3 regions of the Pseudarthrobacter phenanthrenivorans Sphe3 genome follow, and region 2 is predicted to be linked to each of the others. Evidence: riboswitches for the same ligand, from Rfam matches in the RefSeq annotation. Region 2 holds a riboswitch; each other region holds the start of a gene.

What was found. A riboswitch is a leader RNA that binds a small molecule or an ion and turns the genes downstream of it on or off. The one in region 2 is predicted to bind thiamine pyrophosphate.
Region 1: another riboswitch for thiamine pyrophosphate. It lies ahead of ASPHE3_RS18330 (ECF transporter S component); the one in region 2 lies ahead of thiD (bifunctional hydroxymethylpyrimidine kinase/phosphomethylpyrimidine kinase).
Region 3: another riboswitch for thiamine pyrophosphate. It lies ahead of ASPHE3_RS13040 (FAD-dependent oxidoreductase); the one in region 2 lies ahead of thiD (bifunctional hydroxymethylpyrimidine kinase/phosphomethylpyrimidine kinase).

Annotation. Positions count from the first base shown of each region.
Region 1 is NC_015145.1:3,945,957-3,951,956, reverse strand. Features, by position in the region: gene ASPHE3_RS18355 (glycosyltransferase family 2 protein) at 1-894, opposite strand, end outside; gene ASPHE3_RS18350 (iron-containing redox enzyme family protein) at 891-1,946, opposite strand; gene ASPHE3_RS18345 (DUF4383 domain-containing protein) at 1,943-2,449, opposite strand; gene ASPHE3_RS18340 (hypothetical protein) at 2,541-2,750, opposite strand; gene ASPHE3_RS18335 (heme-degrading domain-containing protein) at 2,747-3,298, opposite strand; TPP riboswitch at 3,371-3,506, shown strand; partial or broken gene ASPHE3_RS18330 (ECF transporter S component) at 3,573-4,197, shown strand; gene ASPHE3_RS18325 (ABC transporter ATP-binding protein) at 4,197-5,750, shown strand; gene ASPHE3_RS18320 (energy-coupling factor transporter transmembrane component T family protein) at 5,764-6,000, shown strand, end outside.
Region 2 is NC_015145.1:2,403,345-2,409,344, forward strand. Features, by position in the region: gene proB (glutamate 5-kinase) at 1-511, opposite strand, end outside; gene obgE (GTPase ObgE) at 501-2,090, opposite strand; gene rpmA (50S ribosomal protein L27) at 2,207-2,470, opposite strand; gene rplU (50S ribosomal protein L21) at 2,532-2,840, opposite strand; gene thiD (bifunctional hydroxymethylpyrimidine kinase/phosphomethylpyrimidine kinase) at 3,105-4,634, opposite strand; TPP riboswitch at 4,642-4,739, opposite strand; gene ASPHE3_RS11195 (Rne/Rng family ribonuclease) at 4,881-6,000, opposite strand, start outside.
Region 3 is NC_015145.1:2,822,129-2,828,128, forward strand. Features, by position in the region: gene ASPHE3_RS13040 (FAD-dependent oxidoreductase) at 1-1,025, opposite strand, end outside; TPP riboswitch at 1,018-1,135, opposite strand; gene thiE (thiamine phosphate synthase) at 1,163-1,903, shown strand; gene ASPHE3_RS13050 (RNB domain-containing ribonuclease) at 1,980-3,500, shown strand; gene ASPHE3_RS13055 (DEAD/DEAH box helicase) at 3,806-5,500, shown strand; gene ASPHE3_RS13060 (DNA-methyltransferase) at 5,509-6,000, shown strand, end outside.

The DNA.
Region 1 (6,000 bases), 1.5 Mb from region 2:
GGGAAAGACGGCAGTCCCGCCGTGCCGGCGCCGCCCGATTTCCGCGGCGAGGGCAGGCGCTGCGGCAAGGCAGAAAAAAGCCGTCCGGCGGTGCCGTGGCGGCAGGCAGGCGGCTGCAGCGATGGCCGGAAGCAGCGCCAGTTCCGCCACGAGCCTGCGCGGCTGGGCAAAGTCGTCGTACGCCTGCCGGACGCGCTGCTTCACGAAGTGCCGGCTGCCCGGTGGACGGCGGGCCACGAAAAGGTCCGGGACAATTTTCTCCCGTCCCCCGGCGGCCTTGACTGTCCGGATCAGCTCCAGGTTTTCGAACAGGACGGGAGCATAGCCTCCCGTTGCCAGCAGCGCGTCCCGGCGGAGAGCCAGCGTCCCGGGAAAGTCCGCGGACCAGGCACGGTTGATGAGCGTCCTGGCCGTATCCCAGCACGCGTGCCAAGGGAGGGGATCGAAGTAATTCTGCGGGCGCACCACGTCCGCTGAACGGAGGTGATGGACGACGGCGGCGAGGGCCTCGCGCGTGTAGCGGACGTCGTCGTCGGCAATCACCAGGAGGTCCGCCGTCGAGTCCCGTACGCCCGTCATGACCCCGGCGACTTTGCCGTTGCCGCCGCTGCCCGCCCTTGGAGGGATGTGCTTGACGGCGGCGGGGAACAGCACCCGGTGCTGTTCGAAGAGCCGTACCGGCGAACCGTCCACCACCGTGACGGGAATCCATTCCGTGAGGCGGCGGAGGTAGGCGGCCAGTTCCGGCAGGCAGGAATCGTCGGTCCAGCGCAGGGGCAGGATGTATTCGACGGATCCTTCCAAGGCGGGTCCCTCCACGGCGGGTCCCTCCACCGCGGAATTGTCCTGGGCGGGTCCCTCCACGGCGGACCGCGCCGCAGGCTGGCTGCTCATGCTGCCGCCGGTACAGCCGCCCTGAGGGAGCTTCGGCCGTTTTCCCAGGACTGCAGGATGTGCGCCGACAGCCGGCCGTCGATGGCCATGACTGCCGTGGCTCCGAACAGCACGTCCCCGAGCAGGTGCGGTTCTGCCTCCACCAGCCCGCCGGCCAGGTCACGGCCGGCGATCTGTTCATGGACGGCGTCCGCTTCCACATGCTCGTCGAAGTAGCGGGTCACGCCGGCATCGAAACCAAGCCGGCGAAACCCGTTGCCGTACAGGCGGTTGGGCTGGGAAGACGTCATTTCATACATGGCCAGGTGCCCGGTGATGGCCCCCCGCAGCCGCCGGTTCAGCCCGAACAGGGACATCAGGTTCACCGCCGCGAGGGAAATCGCGGGGACCGCGTCAACATACGCTCCATAGGCGCAGTCCATTCCCAGCCCGCTCATGGTTCGGGCGAACAGCGTGCTGTGCATCCGCTCGGGCCGCCCGCCGCCGTACTCGTCAGCCTGGATTTCCACGAGCGCCGCCTTGGCCCGTCCGGACAGGCGGGGGATGGCGAAGGTGTGGGGGTCCGCTTCCTTGAGCTGGTAGATGGACTTGTGGACCAGGAATTCCTTGAGCTGGTCCAGGGTTGCCTTTTTCGCCACATAGCGGGAAAGGCTGGGACCGCTGTCCTGCGCCGCGAGGCCGAACAGGACGGCCGCCACGGCGTCGCTGGTGGGGACCATGTCCGCGGGAAGCTCCAGCTCACCGGCCGCCTCATGGGCGGCTTGCCTGAGGGCGGCTTCGAAGGGCTTTTCCAGTGAATGCCGCAGCTGGATCAGTCCCGGCGCCCACTCCCACTCATCACTGACGCCCTCGAGCCCGGAGTAGTGGAGTTCGTAGAGGCAAAACAGCGTGAGTTGCAGGTCATCGTCCTCGATGATGTCTATCTCGGCCGCCAGGCGGGCGGCCGCCATCCGGTGCAGCCCGTCCAGGCCTTCCGTGTCCGCGCCCGGGGCGCCGGCGAGGACGCTGAACAAGGCCGTGCTGATGGGTCCACGCGGTCCGGGGATTCTCATGATGCTCCTTCAGATCTGGTGCTGGCGCTGGTGCTGGCGTTGCTGCCGTTGTTGGTGCTCGCGTTGGTGGCAGGGCCCCTTGCCAGCATGACGGCCAGGGCGATCATGGCCAGGCCCAGGACCAGGTGCAGCCAGTTGTCGGCGTTGTTTGCCGGGACGAAGTTTGCCGGCGTGGTGTCGCCTACCAGCAGGCCGTACAGCCACAGGACGAGGTAGATCACTCCGCCATAGACGAGGTAGCTCCTGGCTTGCGCGTGGGTGCGCGCCATCAGGACGCCTGCCACACCGAAGAGCAGGTGCACGATGTTGTGAAGTGCTGAAACCTGGAAAATCCCCAGCAGGAGCGCTCCGGATCCATGGCCGGCAAGGCCCAGGGAACCATAGTTGGCGGTGACGCCCGGGACGAAGCCGAGGACGCCAGCCAGGCAGAACACGGCGGCGGTGCCCAAAGCAGCTCTCTGCAGGCCTGTGCGGGCGCCTGTCAGGCGGGTGCTGGCTGCCATGTCCTGTACTCCTCATAAGCCGGGAGACAACATAGTAAGCATGATTACTATGTAAATGCTAAGCAGCCTTTGTATTTCCTCTGGCGGCGGATCAGCCCGCCGCGCTGTTCCACGTGTAGGGGTTCGCGTCGTCCCCGCCCCGGCGGCCGTGGTCATAGCCCTGCTGCCAGGAATTTCCGACGGCGGACACCAGCTCCGCCAGCAGCGGATAGTAAGGGTGGTCCGGGCCGATGAAAATCATCTCATCCGAGGCTTTGTCCAGCGCCGCCCGGACCTGGTTTTCGCCGGCCGGTCCGGTCACAACCCGTCTCCGGACCGCACTCCCTGAAGGACCTCCCGCAACGCCTCCACCACCAGATCATGGTCCTGGACCTGCGGAAGCCCGGAAACTGTGACGGTGGCTACCGCACCCACGCCAGTCACATAGACGGGAAACGACCCGCCATGGGCGGCATAGCGGCGTTCGTCGAACCAGCCCTGATCCTCGATTCGTCCGCCCCCGAGCCGGCCGCGCAGTCCCACCAGCAGCGAGGGCACCTCGTACCGGGCGGCAGTGCGCTGCTTGGCGCGGATCCAGTGGTCGTTGTCCGGTGTGGCGCCAGGCAGGGCCACGTGGAAGAGGACCTGCCTGCCCTTGGTGATGTCGATGGCGATGGGCAGGTCCCGTTCCTTGCCCAGTTCCACCAGGAGCAGGCCCAGGTTCAGGGAATCATCCGGAGAAAACCCGGGAAACTGCAGTTCCCGGACTTCCGCCTCGATCCGGGCGATCAATGCTTCCAGCGATCCCTCGGGCTGGGCGGCGTCGGAGTCCGGATCGTACTCGGTCACATGGGGCGGAGTGGCAGTCATGGGCCACAATCTACCCCTCCTGCGGTGTAAACTGGACCACGCCCACCAGGGCGATTATTTACACACAGAATCATTCAACGACAGGGGAGCGCCGCCGTCGGACTGGCCATGCCAGGCACCGCAGGTGGGCGCTGAGAGTGCGGACAGCCGCAGACCCTCGAACCTGATCCGGTTAGTACCGGCGCAAGGGAGTCGAGTTCTCGAAGTGCGCGCGCATCGGCAGCAGTGCCGGCAGCCGCGTCCACTTTCCCCTCCTGTTCCTCAGGAGGATCGCATGGCAACAACAGCAGTGAAGAAGAGCACGGCCAAGTCCTGGCGCGTGGTGGACATCGTGGTGGCGGCCCTTATCGCCATTGCCGGCGGCGTTATTTTCTGGGCGTGGTCCCAGGGTGCGGCCGCAGTCTCGGCGCCCATGAATGCCGTCTACCCCGCCCCTCACGGGCCTCATCGCCGGCGGCTGGATGATTCCGGCGGTACTAGGCATGCTCATCATTCGCAAGCCCGGCGCCGCGCTGTTCTGCGAGACCGTTGCAGCCACCGGTGAGCTGCTCATGGGCTCCCAGTACGGCGCCTCCGTACTGTTCTCCGGCTTTGTCCAGGGCCTGGGAGCGGAGATCGTTTTCGCGATCTTCGTGTACCGGAAGTTCAACCTGCCCGTTTCCCTGTTGGCAGGCGCTGCGGCGGGCCTCTTCTGCGGCCTGAACGACTCCTTCGCTCCGTGGGGCTGGAACATCGCGTACTCAGGCGGCGACAAGCTGGCGTACATCATCTTCACCATGATTTCCGGCGCGATCATCGCGGGCGCCCTGTCCTGGCTCGCCACCCGCGGGCTGGCGAAGACCGGCGTCCTGAGCTCCTTTGCCTCACGAAAGGCAGCAACGGAGCCCGTCTTCTCCTGATGGCTGCACCTACCCGCCATGACGCTCCGGCGGCAGTGCGTCCGGCGGCCGTCAGCGCCCGCGGCTGGGGCTGGCGGCATGCCGGGCGGTCCACGCCCGCGGTGCAGGCCCTTGAGCTGGACATCCTGCCGGGGGAGCGCGTCCTCCTGCTGGGGCCATCGGGCGCCGGCAAGTCCACCCTCCTCCATGCCTTGGCAGGGGTGCTGGGCGATGCGGACGACGACGGCGGGGCCGGCGACTCCGACGAATCCGGCTCGCTGCTGGTTGACGGGGCGTCCCCGCGCGAACAGCGTGGCCGCGCCGGCCTCATGCAGCAGGACCCGGAGACCCAGGTGGTCCTCTCCCGGGTAGGCGACGACGTCGCTTTCGGTGCGGAGAACCTTGCCGTGCCCCGCGACGCCATCTGGGCCCGCGTGCATGAAGCATTGGACGACGTCGGCCTGTCCCACCTGCCGCTGGACCATCCGACGTCGGCACTGTCCGGCGGGCAGAAGCAGCGCCTCGCGCTGGCAGGCATCCTCGCCATGCGCCCGGGGCTGATCCTGCTGGACGAGCCTACTGCCAATCTCGATCCCGCTGGGGTCCTGGAGGTGCGTGACGCGGTGGCGCGGTGCCTGGACAAGACCGGGGCCACCCTGGTGGTGGTGGAACACCGCGTGTCCGTATGGAAGGACCTGGTGGACCGCATCGTGGTGCTTCAGCCGGGCAGCGCCACTGAGGAAGCGGTGCTGCTCGACGGCCCGCCGGACCAGGTGCTGGCGGATGCGCGCAGCATGCTGATTGCCGCCGGTGTCTGGGTGCCCGGCTATGTCCCGGACACCAGGCCGCGCGGGCAGGAACCCGCCGCCGGTGCAGGCAGCCTGCTGCTCGCCGCCGAGAATCTGGCCGTGTCCCGCGAAAGAGCACGCCGCACCGGCTTCCGGAAGATACCTCCGGTGCCCGTGCAGGAAGGTATCTCAGCGCAGGTGCGTGCCGGACAGGCGCTGGCAATCACGGGTCCCAACGGAGCCGGGAAGTCAACGTTTGCCCTGACCCTGGCCGGACTCCTCGAGCCGGCCGCGGGGAAGGTTTCCGCCACCCTGGACCTCAGCCGCGGCGCCGGAATAGACCCGTACAAGTGGAAAGCCGAGGTGCTCATTGAGCGGATCGGCACGGTGTTCCAGGAACCCGAGCACCAGTTCGTCACGGGCAATGTGCTTGACGAGCTGCGTTTCGGGCCGCGGCACCTGGGCCATGGCGGGGAGCGCGTGGACGAGCTGCTGGAGCGGCTGCGGCTTGCCCACCTCGTGGACGCCAACCCTTACACGCTCTCGGGCGGGGAGAAGCGGCGGCTTTCCGTGGCCACCGTCCTGGCCGCCCACCCCCAGGTGCTGGTCCTGGACGAGCCCACGTTCGGCCAGGATGCCAACACGTGGGCGGAGCTGGCGTCGTTCCTGTCCGAGCTGTTGGACGCCGGCACGGCCGTGGTGTCCGTGACGCACGACGCCGAATTCACGGCCGCGCTGGGCGGGACGGAACTGCGGATGGCCGCGGCGGGACAGGTGCAGCCATGAGGTGGGAGGCATCGTGAGGCAGGAGCTCAACCTGCGCGGAAACCAGGCGCTGCTTGCCCGGGCCAACCCCCTGAGCAAGTTTGCCGCCGTCTTCCTCATAACTGCGGTGCTGGCGCTGTCCATCGATTGGGTGTCCGCGTCCGTTGCGCTCGCCTTTGAGTTCCTGCTCTTCCCACTGGCCGGACTCACCCTGACGCTGCTGTGGCAGCGCGGCTGGCCGCTCATCCTGGCGGCCGCGGTAGGGGGCTGG
Region 2 (6,000 bases):
GGCGGTCGTTGTCGCCGAACCTGATCTCGTGGGTGGCGACGGTGTCGTTCTCGTTGACCACCGGGACCACGCCGAGGTTGAGCAGCCGGTCCAGTGCGCGGAACGCGTTGGTGTGCTGGCTCCGCCGCATCAGGTCCTCAGCCGTGAGGAGCACCTGGCTGACCGTCACGCCGTGGGCCCCAAAGGCCTGGGTGTAGCGCGCCATCAGGAGGCCTTGGCCCACACTGGCCGCTGCCTGCTGGGTGGCGAGGTCACGCGGGCGCTTGGCGAGCCCCAGGGGCGCCAGGCCGGCAGCGATGGCCCCGGAGGAGACCAGGATGATTTCAGTGCCTGAGTTGCGCTTGGCAGCCAACGCGTCCGCAAGGGCCGTGAGCGCTTCTTCGGAGATGCCGCCCTTGATGCTGGTGAGCGACGACGAGCCAACCTTGACCACGATCCGGCGCGCGTTGGCCAGCACGCTCCTGTCCACGGGCCGGGTCAACGGTTCCGCGGCTGACGCCCTAGAGGTCATCGCCTGCGTCCAGTCCACTCTCCTTGAGCGGCTTGGCAACGCGGCGGCTGCTCACGGACTCGGTCCAGATGCCGGCCTTCCGCTCAGCCTCCAGCTCGGCGCGGGCGGCGGCCTTGGCATCCCGGCGCTCCTGCTGTTCCTCGCGCTTCTGACCACGCGTGGGACGGTCGCCGATGTCGGCAAACCGGACGTCCGTGCCGCGCGGCGAGGCCAAGAGCTCGGCGCCTGCCATCATGGTGGGCTCCCAGTCAAAGACGACGCCGTCGTCCTCACCAATGACAACGGTGTCGCCGGGCTTGGCGCCCTGCTTGAACAGTTCGGTCTCAACGCCGAGCTTGGCCAGGCGGTCGGCGAGGTAGCCGATGGCTTCCTCGTTGGTGAAGTCGGTCTGCTTGACCCAGCGCACCGGCTTCTCGCCAAGGACGCGGAACAGCGGTTCGAGGCCCTTTTCCTCGCGGCGGATCTTGAAGCCGGCCTCGTTGACGGCGCGCGGCTTGAGGACCACTGGCTGGACCTTGGGCGGGGCTGCCGCTACGGCATCGCGGGCCGCCTGGACGATTTCCGCCATGGCAAAGCCCAGCTGGCGGAGGCCTTCATGGCTGGTGGCCGAGATCTCGAAGACCCGGTAGCCGCGGGACTCGAGTTCGGGGCGGACGAACTCGGCCATGTCCTTGCCGTCTGGCAGGTCCACCTTGTTCAATGCCACCAGCCGGGGACGGTGGTTCAACGGAACAACTTCCCCGTCCTGCCCGGCGTAGCTCATGTCCACCGCGTACTTTTCCAGCTCGGCTTCAATAACGGCGAGGTCAGAGAGCGGGTCGCGGTCCGCCTCGAGGGTGCCGCAGTCCAGGACGTGGACCAGTGCAGCGCACCGCTCCACGTGGCGCAGGAAGTGGTGGCCCAGGCCCTTGCCCTCGCTGGCACCTTCGATGAGCCCCGGGACGTCAGCGATCGTAAAGCGGACATCTCCAGCCTGGACCACGCCCAGGTTGGGAACCAGCGTAGTGAAGGGGTAGTCGGCAATCTTGGGCCGGGCAGCGGACATCGCGGCGATAAGGCTGGACTTGCCGGCGGAGGGGAAACCCACCAGGGCAATGTCGGCGATGGATTTCAGTTCCAGGACAATGTCGCTGGCTTCGCCTTCGATGCCGAGGAGCGCGAAACCGGGCGCGCGGCGCTTCTGGGAGGACAGGGCTGCGTTGCCCAGGCCGCCGATGCCGCCATGGGCCGCGACGTACTCGGCGCCTTCACCCACGAGGTCGGCCAGGACGGTGCCGTCCTTGGACTTGACCACGGTGCCGTCCGGGACGGGAAGGATGAGGGTCTCGCCGTTTTTGCCGCCGCGCCAGTCCCCCATCCCAGGGCCGCCGTTGGTGGCATGCCGGTGGGGTGCGTGGTGGTAGTCAAGGAGCGTGGTGGTCTGGTGATCCACGCGGAGGATGACGTCACCGCCGTTGCCGCCGTTGCCGCCGTCGGGACCTCCCAGCGGCTTGAACTTCTCGCGGTGGACGGAGACGCACCCGTGGCCGCCGGTACCGCCGGATACGTGCAGTACTACCCGGTCTACAAAGCTGGCCACGTGGATCTCCTCAGTGCTGTTTCCTGGACGCCCAAGGGCGCCAAGACGATTGTAATGCGGTTAAAAGAACAGTGGAGCGGACCGTATGGCCCGCTCCACCGCTTCAGAACTCTTTGTTACTCTGCAGCTGCAGCAGCAACGATGTTGACGACGCGACGACCGCGGCGGGTGCCGAATTCAACGGCTCCCGGGGTCAGTGCGAACAGGGTGTCGTCGCCGCCACGGCCAACGCCGGCGCCCGGGTGGAAGTGGGTGCCGCGCTGGCGGACGATGATCTCGCCGGCGGAAACTACCTGGCCGCCGAAGCGCTTGACGCCGAGGTACTGAGCGTTGGAGTCACGACCGTTGCGAGTGGAGCTCGCGCCCTTTTTATGTGCCATCTGAAATGCCTGCCTCTAAATTCTGGGGAATCTGTTGAAAAACCTGAACGGTAACCGGTGGTTACTGAATGCCGGTGATCTTGACCTTGGTCAGTTCCTGGCGGTGACCCTGGCGCTTCTTGTAACCGGTCTTGTTCTTGAACTTCTGGATGACAATCTTAGGACCACGGAGGTCCTGGAGGATCTCAGCCGTGACAGTCACCTTGGCCAGGTCGGCAGCGGCGGAGGTGACTTTGTCACCGTCTACCAGGAGCAGTGCGGGCAGCTGAATGGTGCTGCCAGCTCCACCGGCGACGCGGTTCAGGGTAACGAAGTCTCCAACGGAAACCTTCTCTTGGCGGCCGCCTGCGCGGACAATCGCGTACACCACTTGGGAACTCACTTCTCTCGACGTTTATTACAAATTTGCGTGCGGAACCCTGCTCCGTAAGTGGCTGGGCTCTCGCTGTGCCTCAACGCCGTGGGGTCATAACCCAAGTGTTGGCGTAAGCACCGAAGATCTAGAATACGCTAGTTTTGTCTCCGGCCGCAAATGAGGCTGGTCCCGGCGGGTTGTCTGTGATAGGAACCACACAACAATTCCGCAGCCGGACCGGCGCCCCACCATACTACCGGTGCGCGGCGCCGGCGGCAGTCAGGAGTGAAGGCGCGGCGCGTCGAAAAACTCCACTTCCAAGCGGCAGGACTGCTTGAAGGCGGTCACCATGGCGGCCCTTTCAGCGTCCGAGGCGGTCAGTCCGGCGCGGTCCACCACGGCAATCGCCGTCCGGGTTGCTTCGGCAAAGCCCTCATCGGCATAGGTGCGGAGCCAGTCCGCGTAGGGATGTCCGGCCGGTTCCCCGGCAGCAAGGAACTGGGCGTGGAGCGCCTTCCCGGCTTCGGCATACAGCCAGAAGCAGGGCAGGACTGCGGCGGCGAGGACGGCGTAACTGCCCGACGCCGATGCCGCCACCAGGTGGTCCACGTAGGACTTGGTCACCGGGCCGGGCCCGGGCCACACCGGGCGGGCGGCCAGCCAGGAGCGGTGCAGTTCCGATTCCACCTCAAGGCATTGCTGCGCTGAGCGTGCCCAGAAAAGCTGCTCCGCTTCCGTGGGCGCCAGTGCGCTGGCCCTGGCCAGCACCCGCGAGTAGCCATTGAGGTAGATGGCGTCCTGTGCGAGGTAGTACGCAAACTGGTGCTCCGGCAGGGTCCCCGACACCAGGTCCCGGATGAACTCCAGGGCGTAGATCTCTGCCAGGTCGTTTTCCGCTTCCGTCCACAGCCCGGCCGCGAAACTTCCCTCAGGTTTATCCGCCCGGACGTGGTGGAAGTGGTGGACGGGCCCGCTGCCCGATCCCACCCCCAGCCGGCCGGAGGCCTCCAGCGCCCCGGCCAGCCACGGTTTGACCTCCCGGAGCGACGCCTCCCAGTCCCCCAGCCGCGCCTGGACTGTGGCCATGGCGGACGAGAGGGAGCAGCCAGTGCCGTGGCTGTTTGCCGTAGCCACCCGCTTTCCGGGAACCACCACCACTTCCTCACCAAGGATGCCGGAGGTATTGACTAACGCGTCAGGGCACTCGTCCCCGGCAAGGTGGCCGCCTTTGACCAGGACCGTGGCGCCGCTGGCGGAGGCCAGTTGCCTGCCCTGTTCGAGTGCCCCGTCCCAGGTTTCCTGCACCGGACCGCCCACCAGCATGGCGAGTTCGGCGAGATTGGGGGTTATCAAGTGGGCCAGGGGCAGCAGGCCGCGGAGGGCGGCTTCGGCGGACTCCTGGAGCAGGCGGTCGCCGCTGGTGGCCACCATGACAGGGTCCAGGACCACGACGGCGGGACGCACCTTTGCGAGCCATCCCCGGACTGCCTCAATAACTTCGGCGTCGCCCAGCATCCCAATCTTGACGGCGTCAATGACGATGTCATCACTGATGGCCTCGAGCTGCCGGGTGAGGAAGGCAGCGGGAGGGACGTGGACTGCGCTCACACCGCAGGTGTTCTGTGCCGTGAGGGCGGTGATGGCTGCCATGCCGTAGCCGCCGTGGGCGGCGATGCTTTTCAGGTCGGCCTGGATGCCGGCGCCGCCGGACGGGTCGGAACCGGCAATGGACAGGACGCGTGGCACGTCCCGGCCCTGGCCGGCCAGGTCCGCAGCGGCAGGCGCGGGGTGTGGGGTGGCAGCGGGCACTGTAAGGGTCGTAGACAAGAGACATCCCTTCGCCGGTGCTAACCGGACAGGTTCAACGGGTGTGGATCTCAGCCGGCTCTCTGCGCGGCACCCCGTGTCGATTCCCCAGCCTAGCTTTTTTGCCGGCCGAAGGAGGAAGGTGACGCAGTGCGACTGGCACCTGGAGAAAGCCCTGACCCTTAAACAACGGATGCCCGGCAAGCCACACAATACGTGGTTTGCCGGGCATCCGGCTTTTCCCGGGTCCTAGAGCTCGGAGGCAGGGACCCCGACGCCCAGGATGATCGGCGCCTCTGCGGGCTTGCTGCTGCCTGCCTTGGCCGCCTCTGCCTGGCCCGGCTCAGGAGCCTTGGCCGCGTGGGAATGTCCGGACCCGGAGTGTCCCGGCGCCGCGGCCGGAACACCCTCGTGCTGCTGGACGGTGGTTTCATTGGCTGCACCCTGCGCGCGGCTGGCGCTCCGGTTGCGGCGGGCCCTGCGGGGACGGGACTGCTCCAGCGTGTGGTCCGAATAGTCCTTCACCGCGGAAGCAGGAACCGGCCGCTCCTGGGCGGGCTGCTTCAGGACCGGCTGCTTCAGGACCGGCTGGTCCAGAACCGGCTGGCTGTGCACGGGCTGGCTGTGCACGGGCTCGTCCTGGGGTGCGGACGGTTCAGCAGTCGCCGCGGGAGCGGGCTCGCCCAGGTGGGCAAACGCCTCCGCAAGCCGGTCCAGTGTTAGCGCGGGCTTGGCCTGCGGCTCATCTGCATGCTCCACGAACGGCAGGACAACTTTCTCCCCGCCGAACGTCAGGACCGCAGCCGGCCGCGACGCATCGGCGTCGTGCTTCTCCGGCTCTGCCGGTACTGCAGGCTGGGCCTGCGGCTGGGGCTGCTGGGACTGGGACGGCGACTGGGGCGCCTGCCTTGCTGCCGCCACCTCATCGTCGTGCAGGTGGGCAGCATGGGCAGCCGCGGCGATGTTGGCGAGGGCCAGCCTGGTGGCTTCCGCCTTGGCATGCCGCTCGGCGTCGGCCTGGTCAGGGTGGACTGTGTGCACGTGGACCGCGGCAGCGGGGGCCACGTCCGGCTGCTGCCCGCCGCGGCCACGGCGGCGCTTCCGGTCGGGGCGGACGCCCGGCTGGCTGCTGTCCTGGCGCTGGCCCTCCGTGCGGTGGCTCTCGGCGCGGGCATCCGGACGGTTGTCCGAGCGCTGCACATGGTGCTCGGCGGCAACGATGTTGGCGCGGCGGTGCTCCACGGGATCGTCGTGGGTGACCACGCCGCGGCCTGCGCAGGCCTCACACTGCTCGCCGAACACTTCAAGCAGGCCGGTGCCCATGCGCTTGCGCGTCATCTGCACCAGCCCCAGGGAGGTAACCTCGGCC
Region 3 (6,000 bases), 420 kb from region 2:
ACCGCGGGCACCAAAACCTGGGCGTCGCGGAGCAGCTGGTAAACACCCCCGGCGGAGACCGCCCCGGTGTTGGACCCGTTGCCCTGCCCGAGGGCATCCTCCCGCTGCGTGGCCCCGACCACCACAGTGCCATCCCGGCGCGGCACGATGTACACGGGGACACCACGGACAAGTCCCCTGACGGTGGAGGTAAGCAGGGGCCGGAGGTGTGCGGGCACTGCCAGGCGCAGGATGTCACCGTGCACGGGCCGCAAGGGCAGGCGCAGGTCCTCCGGCAGGCCGGCGAGTGCCGCCGCGTCCAGGCCATTGGCCACCACTGTCTCCCCGGCAAGGACAGTCCCGCCGCCGGCCAGCCGCGCGCCCGAAACTGCACCGTCCTGCCAGAACAGGCCCGCTGCCCTGTCCGGCACGGCATAGCCGTCCACGGCTCCGGCCACGAAGCTTCCGCCGCTCCCGGCTCCGCCCTCGTGCCGGGCCAGGGTACGGCGCAGGCAGGCCAGCAGTTGCCGCGGATCCACCTGATGGTCAGCAGGGGTATCCAGCGCGCAGGCAATGGCAGGGCTCAGCAGGGGCTCCCGCCGCCGGGCTTCACGGATGGTGAGGGGCTCCACCGTGAGTCCGTTGGCCTGCTGCACGGCCCGCAGGTCCAGCAGCGCCTGCCGGTCGGCGGAGTCGGCACCCACGGCGAGCGTCGGCGTCGTAAGGTATCCGGGATCCGACCCGGCAGCCGCGGCGAGGTCAGCGGCAAAAGCGGGCCAGCGGGCGGCAGCGTCGAGCATGAGCTCCAGGAGGTCTTCCTCCTGGTAGTGCAGTTCGCTGACGGGAGCAAGCATTCCTGCAGCAGCCCAGCTGGCCCCGGAGCCGGGGGCATCATCGATGACCACCACTGACCGCCCGGACCGCCTCACCTCCCAGGCGATGGAATGCCCGATGACTCCTCCGCCGATAACGGCAACATCGGCACGGATCACGGCCCCTGGCCCGGCTGGTTCATCGAAAGCACCAGGGTGCGGCGGTTCGCTCATGTGTCTCCTTCCCTACGCCGGTATTAGCCGGATCAGGTCAAGCGGTCGGCTCTGACGCCCTCTCAGCCCGGCGCTTTATGACAGCTGCCGCGGCTCCCGCAGTACGAGGCCAGTGTAGAGGAACTAGGCTGGCTCCCATGAATGTGTCCCCCTCCCCCGCCGCTTCCCATGTCCCCGGAACCGACGCCTTTATCAATGCCGAAGGCAGCGCAGGCCTGCAGGCAGCACGGTTGTACCTCTGCACGGATGCGCGGCGGGACCGCGGCGACTTCGAACAGTTCGTCGATGCCGCGTTCGCGGGCGGGGTGGACATCATCCAGTTGCGGGACAAGTCGATTGAGGCGGCAGAGGAACTGGAACTGCTGGCGTTGCTGAAGGAAGCGGCCGTCCGCCACGGCCGCTTGTGGGCCGTGAACGACCGTGCGGACATCGCCGTCCTTTCCGGTGCGCCGGTGTTCCACATTGGACAGAAGGACCTCCCCCTCAACGCGGCCAGAACGCTGCTCAACGGGAACGCCGCTATTGGCCTGTCCAGCCACAGCCCGGAGCAGGTGGACGCGGCCCTGGCAGCTGCTGCGGGGCCCGCAGCGCTGGACTACTTCTGCGTGGGACCCCTCTGGGCAACACCCACCAAGCCGGGCCGCGCCGCCGTCGGACTGGACCTGGTGAAGTACGCTGCCGCCGCAGCGGGCCGGCAGGAAGAGTCCGACGGCGGCGTCCCCTGGTTCGCGATCGGCGGGATTGACCACGGCAACGTGGAACAGGTGGTGGAGGCCGGCGCCAGCCGGATCGTGGTGGTCCGCGCCATCACCGAAGCCGACGAGCCCGCAGCGGCGGCAGCTTCACTCCTGGCTGCGCTGGACGCCGCCCGTCCGTGAGGCTGCAGCCGAAAACCAGCCCGTCCTCCGCGCCGTTTCATGCACGATCCGCACAATTGGGGCTACGCTGATTTTCGTGTCACATCATCGGCTGGCCCCCAATGTCCACGAGCACACGAACGCCCTTGAGGCGGCCCTGAGCGCGCTGCGGACCGAGCTTGAGCTGCCCGGCCCGTACCCTGCCGAGGCAGTGGAGGACGCGGAAGCCGCAGTCTCGGCTTTGCGGCTTCCGGCCTATGACCTGACGGCGGTGGAGTTCATCACGATCGATCCGGCGTCGTCCACCGACCTGGACCAGGCGCTTTTTATCGAACGCGACGGCGGGGGCTACCGGGTGCTGTATGCCATCGCTGACGTTCCCTCCTTTGTTGCACCCGGCGGACCGCTGGACGCCGAGACACGGCGCCGGGGACAGACGTTCTACACGCCGGACGGCCGCATCCCGCTGCATCCGGAAGTCATCAGCGAGGGGGCGGGAAGCCTCCTGCCCGGCCAGGACTGCTCCGCGTTCGTGTGGGACTTCCGCCTTGACGAGGGGGCCGAGGTGGCCGAGGTTGCCGTCAGGCGGGCGCGGATGCGGAGCCGGGCCAAGCTCAGCTACAAGGGGGCCCAGGCGGAGCTCGACGGCGGCAGCCCCTCCGACGTGCTGCACCTCCTGAGGGAAGTGGGGCTCAAGCGAGTGGAGCTGGAGCGCGCAAGGGAGGGCGCCAGCCTGAACATGCCGGACCAGGAGATAGTGCAGCTTCCCGACGGCGGCTACCGGATTGCCGCTGCCCCGCAGCTGCCGGTGGAGGACTGGAACGCCCAGATCTCGCTCATGACCGGCATGGCCGCAGCGCAGATGATGCTGGCCGGGAAAGTGGGCATACTGCGGACCATGCCCTCGCCGGATGAACGCTCCCTGAACCATTTCCGGCTGCAGACGGAGGCGCTGGGGCGGCCCTGGAACGGCGAAATGAGCTACGGCGAATACCTGCGGAGCCTGGATCCTACCGACCCGCGCCAGCTGGCCATCATGCATTCGGCAGGCATGCTGTTCCGCGGCGCCGCTTACACCGCCTTCGACGGGACAGTTCCGGAAGATGCGGTCCAGTCCGCGATCGGCGCGGCCTACGCGCACACGACGGCACCGCTGCGCCGGCTGGTGGACCGCTTCGTGCTGGTGACCTGCGAGGCACTGAGCAACGGCGGCGACGTACCGGGCTGGGTACGGGACGCGTTGCCGTCCTTACCCGAGATCATGGCCGGTTCCGACCAGCTGGCCTCCCGCATGGAGCGCATGGCCCTGGACACCGTGGAAGCGGCGCTGCTGATCAACCACATCGGACAGGAATTCGACGCGATCGTGATCTCCGGGTCCAAGCCGCAGAAGGAAAACGGAAACGGCGGCAACGGCAGGAACGGCAACGGGAAGGGCGGCAACGGGCGCAACGGCAACGGCAACGGCGGTTCCGGGATCATCCAGATTGCTGAACCCGCTGTCACTGCCCGGTGCGCGGGTGACCTGGAAGCCGGCACCAAAGTCCGGGTCCGCCTCATTTCCTCTGACATCGCCACCCGGGAAGTGCATTTCGAACTGAGCCCTCCGGCGTCCTGAACCAGGCCGGTTTTGCCACTTCTCCCGCGGGCACAAGCGGCCAAAGCCGGGATTCCGCCCCCTTGCGGCTAGACTGAAGAAGTAGAAACGGATGCCCGGTCGTTGATTTCCTTGATTTGAAACCAACAAGCCCGCCCCTACGCGATCTTGAGATACACCCGCTGGTCACCAGTGCCAGCATTTTAGATAGCCCGCGATCGGCTTCCACTGGAATTGCGTGCGCGCCCGAGCGTGCTCCGGAGCGGCCCCTGGCCGGCCCGTTGAGCAGGCAGCGCCATTGCCCAAATGAATAAGGAAACTCCCCCGTGAGTGAATTGCATACCCACCAGCTCTTGACCGATGACTCCGGCACCGAAACCATCGAGCCCGAAGAAACAATCATCTCGGACGAGAAGCCGCACGAGATCGAGGAGAAATCCTTCGCGGACTTCAACGTCCGCGCGGACATCGTGGAATCCCTGGCCGACGCCGGGATCACCCACCCCTTCCCCATCCAGGCCATGACCCTGCCCGTGGCCCTTTCCGGCCACGACATCATCGGCCAGGCCAAGACCGGCACCGGCAAGACCCTGGGCTTCGGCATCCCCGCCCTGCAGCGGGTGGTGGGCCGTGACGACGCGGGCTACGAGAAACTCGCAGTTCCCGGCGCGCCGCAGGCCCTGGTCATCGTCCCCACCCGTGAACTCGCGGTACAGGTGGCCAACGACCTGCAGACGGCCTCCCGCAAGAGGAACGCACGCATCGCCACCATCTACGGCGGCCGGGCCTACGAGCCCCAGGTGGAAGCCCTGAAGAATGGCGTGGAGGTTGTGGTGGGAACCCCCGGGCGCCTCATCGACCTCTACAAGCAGAAGCACCTGAGCCTGAAGAACGTCAAAGTCGTCATCCTCGACGAGGCCGACGAAATGCTTGACCTCGGCTTCCTGCCGGACGTCGAGACCCTGATCGCGGCCACGCCGGCGGTCCGGCAGACCCTGCTGTTCTCCGCCACCATGCCGGGCCCGGTCATCGCCATGGCCCGCCGGTACATGACCCAGCCCACCCACATCCGTGCTGCTGATCCGGATGACGAAGGCCTTACCAAGCGGGACATCCGGCAGCTGATCTACCGCGCGCACAGCATGGACAAGATCGAAGTGGTGGCACGCATCCTCCAGGCCAAGGGCCGCGGCCGGACCATTATCTTCACCAAGACCAAGCGCACCGCGGCCAAGGTTGCCGAGGAACTGGTGGACCGCGGGTTCGCGGCGGCCGCCATCCACGGCGACCTCGGGCAGGGCGCACGCGAGCAGGCGCTCCGGGCTTTCCGCAACAACAAGGTGGACGTCCTGGTGGCAACCGATGTGGCCGCCCGCGGCATCGACGTGGACGACGTCACGCATGTCATCAACTACCAGTGCGTGGAAGACGAAAAGATCTACCTGCACAGGGTGGGCCGCACCGGCCGCGCCGGCAACAAGGGCACCGCCGTGACCTTCGTGGACTGGGACGACATGCCGCGCTGGGGACTGATCAACAAGGCCCTGGGCCTGAGCGTGCCGGAGCCCATCGAAACCTATTCCTCCTCCCCGCACCTTTACGAGGACCTGGACATTCCCGAAGGCACCAAGGGCCGGCTGCCCCGCGACAAGCGCACCCTGGCCGGTGTTGACGCCGAGGTGCTGGAGGACCTGGGCGAAACGGGCAAGAAGAACGCCCGCGGTGGCCGCGACGCCGGCAGTTCCCGCGACCGCGACGGCCGTGACCGCGGCAGCCGTGACCGCGGTGCCAAGCGTGAGGGCGGACGCAGCGGTGACTCCGGTGCCCGCTCAGGCGAGCGCCGCCGTCGTACGTCCGAGCCTGCTGCAGCCCCTGCTGCGGCCGGTGATGCCAACGCCACTGCTTCGGACACTGAGCAGCCGTCGCGCACCCGCCGGCCGCGCACCCGCACCCGCCGCCGCAACGGTGAGGTAGTTGGAGCCGGCGACCAAGGTGCACAGCCCGGCAACACCGAGGCCTAACGCCCTTCATGACTGACACTGTCTGGGCGCCGGACGGCAGCAGCCTGGTGGTCCATGCGGACAACGCGGACTTCCTCCCCTCGCTGCCGGACGGCGCCTTCACACTGATTTACGTGGATCCGCCGTTCAATACGGGCCGGACCCAGACGCGCCAGCAGACCACCATGGTGGTTAATGCGGACGGCACCGGAGACCGGGTGGGCTTCAAGGGCCGCTCCTACGACACCATCAAAGGTGCCCTGCACCGCTATGACGATGCCTTCAGCGATTACTGGTCCTTCCTGGAACCGCGGCTCGTTGAGGCCTGGCGGCTGCTCGCGGACGACGGCACGCTGTATCTGCACCTCGACTACCGCGAAGTGCACTATGCCAAAGTGATGCTGGACGCCATCTTCGGGCGCGAGTGCTTCCTGAACGAGATTATCTGGGCTTACGACTACGGTGCCCGGGCCAAGAACCGCTGGCCCACCAAGCACGACAACATCCTGGTGTATGTCAAG